3 regions of the Litoribrevibacter euphylliae genome follow, and region 3 is predicted to be linked to each of the others. Evidence: predicted binding sites of a transcription regulator. Region 3 holds the regulator's gene; each other region holds the start of a gene.
What was found. Region 3 encodes sigma-54, which starts transcription at its own class of promoters, with help from an activator protein. Its sites were predicted from a motif close to TGGCACNNNNNTTGCTNT; they were not measured.
Positions count from the first base shown of each region.

Region 1: a site for sigma-54 is predicted at 2,792-2,809, ahead of glnL (nitrogen regulation protein NR(II)). Genes of this name have one in related genera too.
Region 2: a site for sigma-54 is predicted at 1,222-1,239, ahead of ACFOEK_RS18130 (urease accessory protein UreD). Genes of this name have one in related genera too.

Region 1 is NZ_JBHRSZ010000006.1:238,472-243,309, reverse strand. Features, by position in the region: gene thiI (tRNA uracil 4-sulfurtransferase ThiI) at 1-156, opposite strand, end outside; gene glnA (glutamate--ammonia ligase) at 553-1,959, shown strand; gene ACFOEK_RS15085 (DUF4124 domain-containing protein) at 2,086-2,634, shown strand; gene glnL (nitrogen regulation protein NR(II)) at 2,841-3,914, shown strand; gene glnG (nitrogen regulation protein NR(I)) at 3,911-4,838, shown strand, end outside.
Region 2 is NZ_JBHRSZ010000007.1:672,808-677,645, reverse strand. Features, by position in the region: gene ureA (urease subunit gamma) at 1-134, opposite strand, end outside; gene ACFOEK_RS18130 (urease accessory protein UreD) at 299-1,180, opposite strand; gene urtA (urea ABC transporter substrate-binding protein) at 1,718-3,016, shown strand; gene urtB (urea ABC transporter permease subunit UrtB) at 3,171-4,796, shown strand; gene urtC (urea ABC transporter permease subunit UrtC) at 4,800-4,838, shown strand, end outside.
Region 3 is NZ_JBHRSZ010000002.1:1,064,673-1,069,510, forward strand. Features, by position in the region: gene ACFOEK_RS06475 (KdsC family phosphatase) at 1-453, shown strand, start outside; gene lptC (LPS export ABC transporter periplasmic protein LptC) at 474-1,049, shown strand; gene lptA (lipopolysaccharide transport periplasmic protein LptA) at 1,033-1,581, shown strand; gene lptB (LPS export ABC transporter ATP-binding protein) at 1,630-2,355, shown strand; gene ACFOEK_RS06495 (RNA polymerase factor sigma-54) at 2,530-4,119, shown strand; gene hpf (ribosome hibernation-promoting factor, HPF/YfiA family) at 4,276-4,563, shown strand; gene ptsN (PTS IIA-like nitrogen regulatory protein PtsN) at 4,631-4,838, shown strand, end outside.

The sequences.
Region 1 (4,838 bases), on a different contig from region 3:
TACTTCCACCGAATCCCACTGACCAGTCACAGTTAGCTTAGGGTCAATGCGTTTCAGAACGTTTCTTAGATTCGCTTTCAGTTGCTTAATGAGTTGCTTTCGAACAGGGCGACTTTTAATGGTTATTTCAGGAAATAGCTTAATGATGTACTTCATGAGTGAGCAAAATACCGGGCAGAAGGAAAAATGAGCGGCGATTATACCTGACCCTTTATAGCGGTACAAAATATGTGCTTCAGTATAGACAACCACTCATCCAGTTCAATTTTCACACACCCTATTTACCGCACCAAACAGACGCATAAGCACCATTTTAGTGCAACATAAAAAGCGCTTGCACTAATAAAAAGCATAGCTATAGTAGCTTCATCGGGCGAATGCAGTAATCTTGCGGTTTAGCTCAATCAAAGTTAATGGCACACCATTTGCTTTATTAAAAACACAAGATACGGGTACACCCGAAATCTAAAGGATTAATGCTGGTTCGATTCTTATAATAAGCGTCTCTTATTAGGAACGATCCGGTTAAATTTATGTGTAGCGGAGAGACAAATGTCTAGCAATACAATTGAGCTAATTAAAGAGCATAATGCGAAGTGGGTTGACCTTCGTTTTACTGACACGCGCGGTAAAGAGCAGCACGTAACTATTCCTGCGACCGAAGTTGGCGAAGAGTTCTTCGAAAACGGTCAAATGTTCGATGGTTCTTCTATTTCTGGTTGGAAAGGCATTAACGAATCAGACATGATTCTTATGCCAGACGACGAAACGCCTGTACTTGATCCTTTTACTGAAGAAGTAACTGTTAACTTGCGTTGCGACATCATCGAGCCTGCTACTATGCAAGGTTACGAGCGTGACCCACGTTCTGTAGCTAAGCGCGCTGAAGCTTACCTACAATCTACTGGTCTAGGCGATACTGCATTCTTCGGTCCTGAGCCAGAATTCTTCATCTTTGACAGCGTTAAGTGGAAAGCTGACATCTCTGGTGCTAGCTACTCAATTGAATCAGAAGAAGCTGACTGGTCTACTCACGCAGACTTCGAAGGCGGTAACACTGGTCACCGTCCACGTGTTAAAGGCGGTTACTTCCCAGTTCCACCAATCGATTCTTGCTACGAAATCCGTACTGCAATGTGTGCTGCTCTTGAAGCAATGGGCCAAGACGTTGAAGTACACCACCACGAAGTTGCGACTGCAGGTCAGAACGAAATCGGTGTTCGTTTCAACACACTAGTTAAGAAAGCGGACGAAGTTCAGGTTCTTAAGTACTGCGTACACAACGTTGCTCACATGTATGGTAAAACTGCTACCTTCATGCCTAAGCCACTAGTTGGTGACAACGGTTCTGGTATGCACGTTCACCAATCTTTCTGGAAAGACGGTGAAAACCAATTCGCTGGTGACGCATACGCTGGCCTAAGTGAAACTGCTCTTTACTACATCGGCGGTATCATCAAGCACGCTCGCGCGATCAACGCATTCGCTAACGCTTCTACTAACTCGTACAAGCGTCTTGTTCCAGGTTTCGAAGCACCAGTTATGCTAGCTTACTCAGCGCGTAACCGTTCTGCTTCTATCCGTATTCCTTACGTTGCATCTCCAAAAGGTAAGCGTATCGAAGCTCGCTTCCCGGATCCAACCGCTAACCCATACTTGGCATTCGCAGCTATGCTTATGGCTGGCCTTGACGGTGTTAAGAACAAGATCCACCCTGGCGATCCAGCAGATAAAGATTTGTATGATCTTCCAGCGGAAGAAGCAGCAGCTATCCCAACTGTTGCAGAAACGTTCGACGTTGCTCTTGCAGCACTTAACGAAGACCGTGACTTCCTGAAAGAAGGCGGCGTATTCACTGACGATATGATCGATGCATACATCGAGCTTAAGCAGGAAGAAGTTGAGCGTTTGAACATGACAACTCACCCAGTTGAGTTCGACATGTACTACTCTGTTTAATCCTTTCGTAAGAACGGAATAAACTAAAAAAGCCTCCCTCATGGGAGGCTTTTTATTTACTATACTAAAATCAATTTTTATACGATCATAACCCCCTATGATTCTTGAATAGGCAGTTGATTTACCATGAAAAAAACCGTCCTACTGAGCTCAGTCCTAGCCCTGGCATTCGCATGCACCAACTCAGTGCAAGCCAAGGTTTACAAATGGGTTACAGAAGATGGTACTGTGGTTTATTCTGATCAACCGCATCCTGATGCCGAGATTCTAAATATTGAACCGCTTCATCCTTACAAAGCACCAAGCTATAACCTTCCAGAAACAACAGAGGAAGAAGAGGATAAAGCCCAGGTCAATGCCACTGCCCGATACAGCAGCGTTACCGTAGATTTCCCTGAACATGAAGCCAACATTCATGGCACCGCTGGAAGCTTCACCGTAGCAGTAAGTTCTAACCCTTCGCTGAAAAAAGGCGATAAATACCAACTACTGATTGATCAACGCGCTATCGGAGAGCCTACCTCTCTCACCCAATTCAATGTTCAAAATATAGATCGCGGCGAACATTCAGTTGCTGTTCAAATTCTGGATAAGCAAGGCAGCAATATAATGACCAGCCCCGCCATCACTGTCTTTATCCACCGCCCAATGGTTAAACGCAAAACACCAAAATAAGCGTTCTTATCATCACAGAAACTAAAAGCACCAATTTAGTGCATCAATACCAATATCGCCCTAAAATAAACTTAGGAAATCCCATTTTTCGGGATTAAAACTCAGATAAATCGCACCAAGCGTGTTGTTTTACTGTCTATGTAGCATACCTAGAAGCTGGCTTGCTTCTTGCTTTTGCTTAGTATTGGTCATTGTTGTGCACTATTATGGATAATCAAACCTCATATAAACGAATTCTTGATAACCTAAACACCTCTGTCATCGAGTTAGCGAATGATCTAACGATCCGCTATATGAATCCGGCTGCAGAGATGTTGCTACAGGTTAGTGCTAATCGCATGAAAAATGTGCACATCAGCAGCTTGTTCCTTGAGGATGAAGAAAATCTCGCGCTCCTCGAACAATCCGCTAAGAGCTGCCACCCCTTCACTAGACGTGAAACCACACTGCATCTTCCAACTCGTACTCCGATCACACTCGATTACATTGTTACCCCAATCACCGAGGTAAACAGTCAGACCTTCCTGATCATGGAGTTGCAACCCCGCGATCGTTTAATTCGAATTTCTCGGGAAGAAGAGCTGATGGCCAAACAAGCCACCACTCAAGTGTTGGTAAGAGGGCTCGCCCATGAAGTCAAAAACCCTCTTGGCGGAATTCGCGGTGCAGCACAGCTATTAGAGCGAGAATTGAATGATCCACAGCTGGCGGAATTCACCAATGTCATTATTGAAGAGACGGATCGCCTTCGCCGTCTTGTGGATAAAATGTTGGGGCCTCGTAAATTACCGGAACGAATAGAAACCAACGTTCATGAAATCATCGAACGCGTCTGCACGCTGATTGAAGTGGAGACAAAGGGCTCGATTAAACTGATTCGTGATTACGACCCGAGCATTCCTGAATTTGCGGCTGACCCATCTCAGTTAATTCAGGCCATTCTTAATATCAGTCGTAATGCCATGCAGGCGCTACAAGAGAACAATGTAGAGTCGCCTTCTATAAGCTTTAGAACCCGAGCGTTACGACAGTTTACTATTGGTGCGCAACGCCACCGCCTAGTCTGCCAGCTGGACATCATCGACAACGGCCCAGGTATTCCAGAAGACATTCTCGAGAACATTTTCTACCCAATGATCAGTGGCCGAGCCGAAGGCACTGGTTTGGGGCTCTCCATTTCTCAGTCCATCATCACTCAACACGAAGGCCTGATCGAATGTAAGAGTGAGCCAGGGAAAACGGATTTCACAATTTATCTACCTTTGGAGTTATCATCATGAACAAAACGAATAACGTCTGGATCGTCGACGACGACCGTTCAATTCGTTGGGTATTGGAAAAAGCGCTATCTCAAGCCAATGTTCCCACCAGCAGTTTTGAATCCGGTGACGAGATTTTAAAGAAACTCCAATACAGCCAACCCGAAGTGATCATCAGTGACATTCGTATGCCGGGCGTGGATGGCTTAGATCTACTGGATCAAATCCAGACAGAACACCCTGAAATTCCTGTGATCATCATGACCGCCCACTCTGATCTCGACAGTGCCGTAAAATCATATCAGCGTGGTGCCTTTGAATACCTACCAAAGCCGTTCGACATTGATGATGCCGTTACCTTGGTTAAACGTGCATTAACTCACGCTCAAGAGCAGAAAGAAGAAGAGCTGAAATCCGTCGAAGAAGCCAGCACCGAAATCATCGGTGAAGCGCCTGCGATGCAGGAAGTGTTTCGTGCCATTGGTCGTTTATCTCAATCGAATATCACAGTACTGATTAACGGTGAATCAGGAACCGGTAAAGAATTGGTTGCTCATGCCCTGCATAAGCACAGCCCTCGTCGTGCGAAAGAATTTATCCCGTTAAATATGGCGGCGATTCCAAAAGACTTGATTGAATCCGAGTTATTCGGCCATGAAAAAGGCGCCTTCACCGGAGCCGCAGGTCAACGTCGAGGCCGCTTCGAGCAAGCCGATGGAGGCACACTGTTCTTAGACGAAATCGGTGACATGCCAGCTGAAACCCAAACACGGCTATTACGAGTTCTGGCCGATGGCGAGTTCTACCGTGTAGGCGGACACACGCCGGTGAAAGTGGACGTACGCATCATTGCTGCAACCCACCAAAACCTGGAGCGTTTGGTAGAAGAAGGGAAGTTCCGTGAGGATTTATTCCACCGTTTAAACGTCATTCGCATCCATATTC
Region 2 (4,838 bases), on a different contig from region 3:
TCCATGATGTACGCCGAAATCAGGGCAATACACTCCGGATAGTTCAATTTAACGCCACGTTGTCGGCGCTTTTCTGCTAACTCGGCTGCCACAAAAATAAGCAACTTATCTTTTTCTCTGGGTGAGAGTTCCATAACGTCCTCGTTGAGTGATCCATAATCATGCAGCGACTAGACAACAACTAACCATTTTTAGTGCAGCTCATGATTTATCATTAATAAAAAACTTAACTTTTTGTTCTGTCTGCTTAAATCAGCTACTAAGCTGATCAAGCAATCAATAATCCTGTATCTACGGATTAGGTATTCCAAACTCTTGGCGGACACGCACCACGTTGGTTTACCTCTTCACGCACCCACGCCCAATATTGGGCAAACACTTTTTTCGCGGTTTCTGAGCAAGCGCCAAGATAGCGCACAACCGTAATGCCTGGCTTTGCCGTTACAGACACCAACGCACCTTTGGCCATACCCTCCAAGGTGTCTCGTTGTTCTTCGGTTAGTTCAGATAAGTTATCCGAGGTAATCATAAAGCTGCCAAACACCGGCTGACCGGCCAAACCAGAACGCACCTTCATAATGCCCGAGTCGGCATCAATCACATTGTTCTCAATATGAACTAACCGCCCCGCTCGCTTAATGGATAAGAGCTGTCGTACCGAGCCGCGTTCAAACCAATCTTCGCTGCTTGGCCTGCCCATACAGACGATGTCCCAGCCAACAAAAGTACCTGCCGATTCCAGTTCTACTTCGGTTATCAATTCACCTTTAGCACCATCAAAGACAATGGTTTCCTGAGGAAGCCATTCCATCACCGCGGCATCGGCCACAGTAAGATGCACCTTTTGATACTGCTTACGTTCAGTGATGTTGTTATAGACCTTGCCTGCTGATGGCGTGGTTACTAAGGCTTGCGCTTTCGGCCCAAGGTGAAACCCGATGGTGAGGTAATCCCCGGCAACTAACCCGCCCGGAGGGTGCAACAAGTACAAATGACTGCACACATCACCTTCCGGATAAAACGGTCGTTGCACACGTAACGGCCCAAAGCTGTCTGTTCGACCCAGTCGTGTCTTTCCATCCAGATACACCAATTCCGCTTGATAGTTCGCTAGCCAATGTAGATTGGGATCGAGCTTTGGCGCTCCTACCGGTGCATCCACCATAGTTTGATCGTTCAACGGTCTTCCTTAATCCTGAAAAAAATCGAGCTGACAAATACATAGCAAAGTGTTTGCCAGGTAAATAAATAACCATATAGACAATTTTTTAAATTACTTTATTACCTGCAACACCGCACCCAACCTGCACTCTGCTAGTGCAGAACTCCTTTGAAATAAATAAGATAATTGTCGTACTAAATGATTTCTGAACCATCTCAGTGCCACACCTAAAAGTAGTGCACCAAAATACCGCACAAACAAACCAAGTAGACAACTTTTATTTGAGTTAAGCCCCACAACCACAAGCTTTAGCCAAGTATGGCACAGCCGTTGCTGTAACCAAGATCAATCGACTCAGCTCGAGACTCACAATCAAGAGGTTAAGGTTGGCTAACCAAGCATAAGGAATACACCACCGACACAGAAAAGGACATTCAGAGGCAACCCAATTACATAACCGCCCGTTCTTTTCTTCGCTCGATTCCGTTTGGTTTAGCCAACCCCATAAGTACCAACATACAAAGAAAATGACTCATTAAAGAACAAGGAATCACGATGAAAAGCATTAAGAAACTTTCGCAATTTTCTGCATTAGCGCTTTCTGTATCATTTGGCTCTGCAGTAATGGCAGCTGACGACACCATCAAGGTCGGTGTATTGCACTCCCTTTCCGGCACCATGGCGATTTCTGAAACGACGCTAAAAGATACCGTGCTGATGATGATCGAAGAACAGAACAAAGCTGGTGGCTTGCTTGGTAAGAAGCTTGAACCTGTGGTCGTAGACCCGGCGTCTAACTGGCCGCTGTTTGCAGAAAAAGGTCGTGAGCTGCTTTCCAAAGAAAAAGTAGATGTGATCTTCGGCTGCTGGACGTCTGTTTCTCGTAAATCTGTGCTTCCGGTAGTTGAAGAGCTGAACGGTTTGATGTTCTACCCAGTTCAGTACGAAGGGGAAGAATCCTCGAAGAACGTGTTCTACACAGGTGCTGCGCCAAACCAACAGGCCATTCCAGCGGTGGATTACTTAATGAGCGAAGAAGGTGGCAGTGTTACCCGCTTCGTACTTGCAGGCACCGACTACGTTTACCCTCGCACCACCAACAAGATTCTTGAAGCCTACCTGAAAGCCAAAGGCGTGGCTGAGAAAGACATCATGATCAACTACACGCCGTTCGGTCATTCGGATTGGCAAACCATCGTAAGCGACATTAAGAAGTTCGGCGCAGCAGGCAAGAAAACAGCGGTTATCTCCACCATCAACGGTGACGCGAACGTACCTTTCTACAAAGAGCTGGGTAACCAAGGCGTTTCTGCCGAAGACATTCCAGTAATCGCTTTCTCGGTAGGTGAAGAAGAATTGTCAGGCATCGACACCGGCCCTCTGGTGGGTCACTTAGCAGCCTGGAACTACTTCCAGAGTGCTGAAAGCGACGTCAACGAAGAGTTCATCGAGAAATGGCAGAAGCACGTTGGCAATGAAGACCGCGTAACCAACGACCCAATGGAAGCCACTTACATCGGTTTCAAAATGTGGGCAAAAGCGGTTGAAATCGCAGGTACTGAAGAGGTGGATGCAGTACGTGACGCCATGTATGGCATCACAGTCTCTAACCTGACTGGCGGTACAGCAGTAATGAACACCAACCACCACCTGACCAAGCCGGTGTTGATTGGTGAAATCCAGGACGACGGCCAGTTCGAGATTGTGTGGCAAACCAAGAAAGGCGTGATTGGGGATGCTTGGACGGATCACTTGCCAAGCAGTTCTAAAGTGGTTGCCGATTGGACCGCACCAATCAACTGCGGTAACTACAACATCGAAACCAGCGTATGTTCTGGCCAGAACTACGAATAATCGATCATTAGATCACTCTGATGCTTCAGGTCAAAAGGGACTTGGCCTGAACATCCTTTAAAGCATTTCCTCCGAACTCTATATATGCCTGCTCAATGGGTAGGGGTATTTTTGGTTCTGAGATCATGAATTGAACGTATCTTTGGAATACATCATGACCAGGTTCAAACTCATTTTCGCGTTGTTCTCATCGCTTCTTCTGGCAAGCCTCAGCTACGGCTCGCCCGCATCCATAGAAGCCCAGTTTGAAGGGCTGAAATCCAAAAAAACCAACGAACGCATTGACGCCGTTCAAGCCATTGCCACCACCGGCGACGCACAGGCCACCACAGTGCTGAGCCAAATGCTGGAAGGCAAACTTTATTACGTTAAAGCCACTGGCCAATTTGTTTACATTGAAAAAGGTGAAGGTAAGCAATACACCGCCTACAGTGCTCTAACGAATGAAGTCATTGGTGACTTTAAGAAAAGCAAACTGAAAAAAATTAAAGTAAACAACAAGATTCGCGGTGAAATTCGAACCGCACTTGCCGGTTTACAGCTCAACGCTAAAGACGAAGACACTCGCCTGACTGCGGTTCGCAACCTCAGAGATGCGTTGGACGCCGAACTATTACCAACACTCGCTGCCAAGCTAGACACCGAAACTTCATCCAGCGTTTTGGAAGCCATCGAAACCACCATTGCGGCCATCCAGCTTAAGCACGGTGATTTAGCCACGCAAACGTCGGCCGCCGCACAATTGGAAAGCAGTGACGACCCTAAAGTACTCGCGCTGCTTAACCAAACCAAAGCACAACTCGGCCAAACTGACGCCAGTGCGGAACAAAAAGCCTTCATCACCGCCATTGATAAATCCATTGAAGCCATCGAATCCCGTCAGGAACTGTACGGCGTTGCGGAAAACCTGTTCTTTGGTTTGAGCTTAGGTTCCGTGCTGTTACTTGCTGCAATTGGCTTAGCCATTACCTTCGGTGTAATGGGCGTAATCAACATGGCCCACGGCGAGATGATGATGCTGGGCGCCTATACCACCTTCGCCATTCAATGGCTGTTTCCGAACTTCATTGATTATTCCTTATTCATTGCCATTCCTGCTGCCTTCCTGGTATCCGGTTTGGTGGGCATTCTGATTGAACGCACGGTGATTCGTCACCTCTACGGCCGCCCGCTGGAAACCCTGCTGGCCACTTTCGGTATCAGCTTAATTCTGCAGCAAGCCATTCGTACTTTGGTATCACCACTGAACCAAAGCGTTGAAAACCCAAGCTGGATGAGTGGTTCCCTGGAAATCACCGAATCCTTCGCGCTGACCTACAACCGCCTCTACATCATCATCTTCAGTGTGATTATTTTCTTCGCCTTGATGATGCTATTGAAAAAGAGCTTGTTCGGTCTGCAAATGCGTGCCGTGACTCAGAACCGCGCGATGGCGAACTCCATGGGCATCCGTTCCAGCTGGGTCGATGCACTGACCTTCGGTTTAGGTTCGGGGGTTGCCGGAATCGCTGGTGTGGCGCTATCTCAAATCACCAACGTGGGGCCAAACCTCGGCCAGAACTACATCATCGACTCCTTCATGGTCGTGGTGTTCGGCGGTGTCGGTAACCTGTGGGGCACCTTGGTTGCGGCCATGGGCTTAGGCGTGGTCAACAAACTGATCGAGCCTTGGGCCGGTGCTGTGATCGCTAAGATCATCGTATTGGTATTCATCATTCTATTCATTCAGCGTCGCCCGCGTGGTCTGTTCGCGCTGAAAGGCCGAGCAGTGGAGGGTTAAGCTATGAATAAAGATTCCTTCTTAATGAAAGACAAAGCCGGA
Region 3 (4,838 bases):
GGCGCGCTTTTGTTTACTTCCGAAGGTCAGGAAATCAAAGCCTTTAATATTCTTGATGGTCAAGGCATTAAGATGCTTCAGAACAGTGGCGTCAAAGTGTGTATTATCACTGGTCGTACTTCAGCCATGGTTCAAAATCGTGCTAAGAACTTAGGCATCGAAATTCTACATCAAGGCCGTGAAGATAAAATTGATGCCATTCAGGAAATTGCTCAGGACTTAAATATCACACTCGATCAAGTGGCGCATATTGGTGATGACCTACCGGATCTTCCTGTCATTCGAAAAGTTGGCCTAGGTGTTACCGTTCCTAACGGTGCAGATTTAATGAAAGAACACGCTCACCACTGTACAACTCGCTCGGGTGGTAAAGGTGCAGTTCGAGAGCTCTGTGAATTGATCATGAAGGCTCAAGACACTCTAGCCGATGCCCACGCGTTCTACCTCAAATAACTCCCATCAGGTAAGAACGCATGATCACCAAAGCCAAAATCAAGCAAATACTAAAAAGCAGCCCTTTACTACTGGCGGCCGTTGCTTTGCTGTTTTGGCTTAGTTTTCAAGAAGAAGGCAATAATATACAACCCGCCCCACCAACGGACGATTCAGCCCCAGATCTGATTCTCATAAATTCAGTATCAACACATTACGATGAGACGGGCCAACAACAGTATCAACTGACCGCAACTAAAATTGATCATTTCCAAGAAAGCCATATTGCTCTCCTAGAAAAGCCTTACTTGATCAACCAAGCAGAAGATGCTCAATGGCAGGCGAATGCTTTATCAGGTCGCGCTGATTTAAATTCAGACACCCTATTCCTTAAAGACCAAGTCAAAATTGACAAGGTCACTGCAACACAAACTGTTTCACTGCGAACTTCCGAGCTTACAATAGACACCCAAAAGAATACAGCTGAAAATGACGTCTTAACCGTTATTCATTCCGGACCGAGTTTTATCGAAAGTCGTGGATTTTTTACTGACTTCAATACCAGTGAAACCCTATTGAAATCGAATGTAAGAGGAACGCATGACGTTCAAAAGTAAATTACTCACACCACTGTTTCTATTAACTCTATTCAGTGCCAGCACAGCTATAGCACTGCCTGAAGACAGGAACCAACCGATTGAGCTGGAAGCCAATCAAGCCAAACTCAATAATGAAACTGGTATTGCGGAATACACGGGCAATGTCATCATTACCCAGGGCACAGCAAAACTAAAGGCGGATCGAGTCATTCTGTATTCCGTTAACAATGAAGTGACCCGTATGAAAGCCTTTGGTGAGCCTGCCAAGTACCAACAAATTCTTAAGCTCGGTGAACAGCCTACCCATATTGAAGGCAAGACACTGGATCTTAAGGTCGCCGAAGAAATTGCTGAAGTCACCGGAAATGGCGTTGTCTATAAAGACAAAGATCGACTCTCAGCAGAGAAAATTATCTACTCTTTAAAAACGGGCGAGCTTAATGCGAAGAAAAACCAAAATGGATCACAAGATACAACTGATAGACCTATAAAAATGATCTTCTATCCCCCTAAGAAAGAAGAGACTCCGCAACAGGAATCGAACAAGTAAGAGCATAGAGCTTTTCTGTAGCCTACCAATTAATATCGAGATAGATACATGAGTTGTCTAAAAGCCGCGCACCTCGCTAAAAGCTATAATAAACGCAAAATCATTAAAGACGTTTCTCTGTCGGTAAGCAGTGGCGAGGTCGTAGGGTTACTAGGGCCTAATGGCGCAGGTAAAACCACCTGTTTCTATATGATTGTGGGCTTGGTACAAGCGGATCAAGGAAAGGTCACCATAGATGATAAAGACATCACGCATTACCCAATGCATGGTCGAGCACAAGTCGGCTTAGGGTATCTACCTCAAGAAGCGTCCATCTTTAGAAAGCTCACCGTTGCTGAAAACATTTACGGTATTTTAGAGCTTAGAAAAGACCTGACCGAAGAACAGAAAAAAGAGAAGCTTGAGTATCTTCTGCAAGAATTCCACATCACTCACATACGCGATTCATTAGGGATGAGTTTATCCGGTGGTGAACGCAGACGTGCAGAAATCGCACGAGCATTAGCCACGGATCCTAAGTTTATTCTATTAGATGAACCTTTTGCCGGAGTCGACCCAATATCGGTGAACGATATTCAGGGCATTATCAATCATTTGAAAGGGTTGGGCATTGGCGTACTGATTACAGACCACAATGTTCGAGAGACGTTGGGAATCTGTGACAAAGCGTACATTGTTGGTGAAGGTCATATCATTGCCGAAGGACAAAGTGATGACGTCCTGAATAATCAAAAAGTAAAAGACATCTATCTCGGAGAGAACTTCAACATTTAATTCAGGCCATACTGTTTTGAGTTTTCCAGATACACAAATCAACACTTTTGAACTTATTTTGGTTTATACTTGATTGCCAATGGCAAATAATTTGCTTGTGCGGTTTTCACAACATCATTTCTTCAGATTACAACCGCACACGCTGAGTGAAAGCATAAGGATACGTTGTAATTTATGAAGACATCGCTTCAGCTCAAGATGGGGCAGTCATTAACCATGACACCTCAGTTGCAACAGGCCATTCGACTGTTACAACTTTCAACCCTGGATTTACAACAAGAAATTCAGCAAGCCTTGGAAAATAATCCAATGCTAGAAGTGGAAGAGGATTTTGAACAAGCCTCACAACCTTCCATTGAAGATCAAATGGCAGAAAAGCCGCTTGATTCCGATCCAGGCGAAACACCATCAAACTCAGAAGATACCGATTTTCTCGCGGGCGATCATAGCGACAGCGGCGACGATTTCAGTCGTGATGATTTTCAAACATCATCGCAAGAAGCCACTGAAACTGACAGTGAGTGGAACAACGACATCCCTGAAGACCTCACCATAGATACCGGTTGGGATGACATTTATCAACACACTCCAACTCAAGCTTCAGCGCCGTCAGACGATGATGACTATGATTTTGAATCCCGTAATACCGTCACCGAAACACTTCAAGATCACTTAAGCTGGCAATTGAATTTAACGCCAATGAGCGACACGGATCGTATCATTGCAGAAAATATTCTCGACGGCATTGATGATGATGGTTACCTGCAAACATCGGTTGAAGACATTTGTATCAGCGCCAACTCAGAACTCGACCTCTCTGAAGATGACGAGAATCGCGTCGACATTGAGGAAGTTGAAGCGGTTCTGCATTTGATTCAACGTTTTGATCCAGTCGGTTCTGGCGCGCGAAATTTACAGGAGTGTCTTCAGGTTCAGCTTAATCAGATGCCACCTGAAACACCGTTTTTATCAGAAGCAAAAATCGTCGTATTGCGCCATTTAGAGCTGCTTGGCAACAAAGACTTTGCCGGCATTATGCGCAAAGGACGCATCAAAGAAGATGTACTAAAAGAAATCATCAGCCTGATTCAAACACTGCATCCTCGTCCTGGCGAACAGATCAATCAACAGACGCCCGACTATGTGGTGCCTGACGTAGTTGTTCAGAAAACCAATGGCCGTTGGCGTGTCGATTTAAATCCGGAAATCACACCTAAGATTCGCATCAATCCAAGTTATGCCTCGTTGATTCGACGTGCGGATTCCAGTGCTGACAATACCTTCCTGAAGGATCACATGCAGGAAGCAAAATGGTTTCTGAAGAGTCTTCAAAGTCGGAATGAAACGCTGCTAAAAGTCGCCACTAAAATTATGGAGCACCAACGCGGCTTCCTGGATTATGGCGATGAAGCCATGAAACCTCTGGTTCTGCACGACATTGCTGAAGCCGTTGAAATGCACGAATCAACCATTTCCCGTGTCACTACGCAGAAATACATACACACGCCTCGTGGCATCTTCGAGTTGAAATACTTCTTTTCGAGCCACGTCAGCACCTCTTCTGGTGGCGAATGCTCTTCGACCGCAATCCGCGCCATTATCAAGAAACTTGTCGCCGCAGAGAATCCTAAAAAGCCGCTCAGTGATAACAAAATTGCCACTTTACTGGGTGAGCAAGGGATTAAAGTTGCAAGACGAACCATCGCCAAGTATCGGGAGGCGATGAACATCCCACCTTCGAATGAACGTAAGCGCTTGGTTTAAAGGAATTTTTAATCTGAGGTAGCTAATTGATACAGGTCATTGTATTCATTGCATGCTAGGACTATATTAAAGATGAAGGAGGCACAGACCTCCTCCAGCTTCACCTTATAAGCTGGATTCTTTTGGACCACAGCATACTAAATTAAGGAGTCCTATATGCAAGTAAACATCAGTGGCCACCACCTCGATATTACTACCAACATTCGCGATTATGTTACTTCCAAATTGGATCGACTTGAGCGACACTATGACCAAATAACAAATGTTCAAGTTACACTGAGTATTGAAAAACAAAGACAACTGGCAGAAGCCAAGTTACATGTAACCGGTGGTGAAGTGTTTGCTAATGCAGAGCATGATGATCTTTATGCTGCAATTGACGCACTAACAGATAAATTAGATCGTCAATTAATTAAACACAAAGAAAAATCTTTGGCTCGTTAACCCCAGTAAACAAATCAACCCATATAACATGTAGCTGCGACATGAGAAAAATTAACGAGCAGCCTTAATGGATTTATCAAGCATACTATCCAAACAGCGCACCTTATGGTGCGCTTCCTGTCAGAGTAAAAAACGCACCATCGAAGAAATCTCCCAGATCCTCGCTGAACACATTTCAGGGCCTTCCGCACACGAAATTTTTGATGCGCTCATCGAACGCGAACGTCTCGGCAGTACTGGCCTGGGGGATGGTATTGGTATTCCTCACTGTCGCT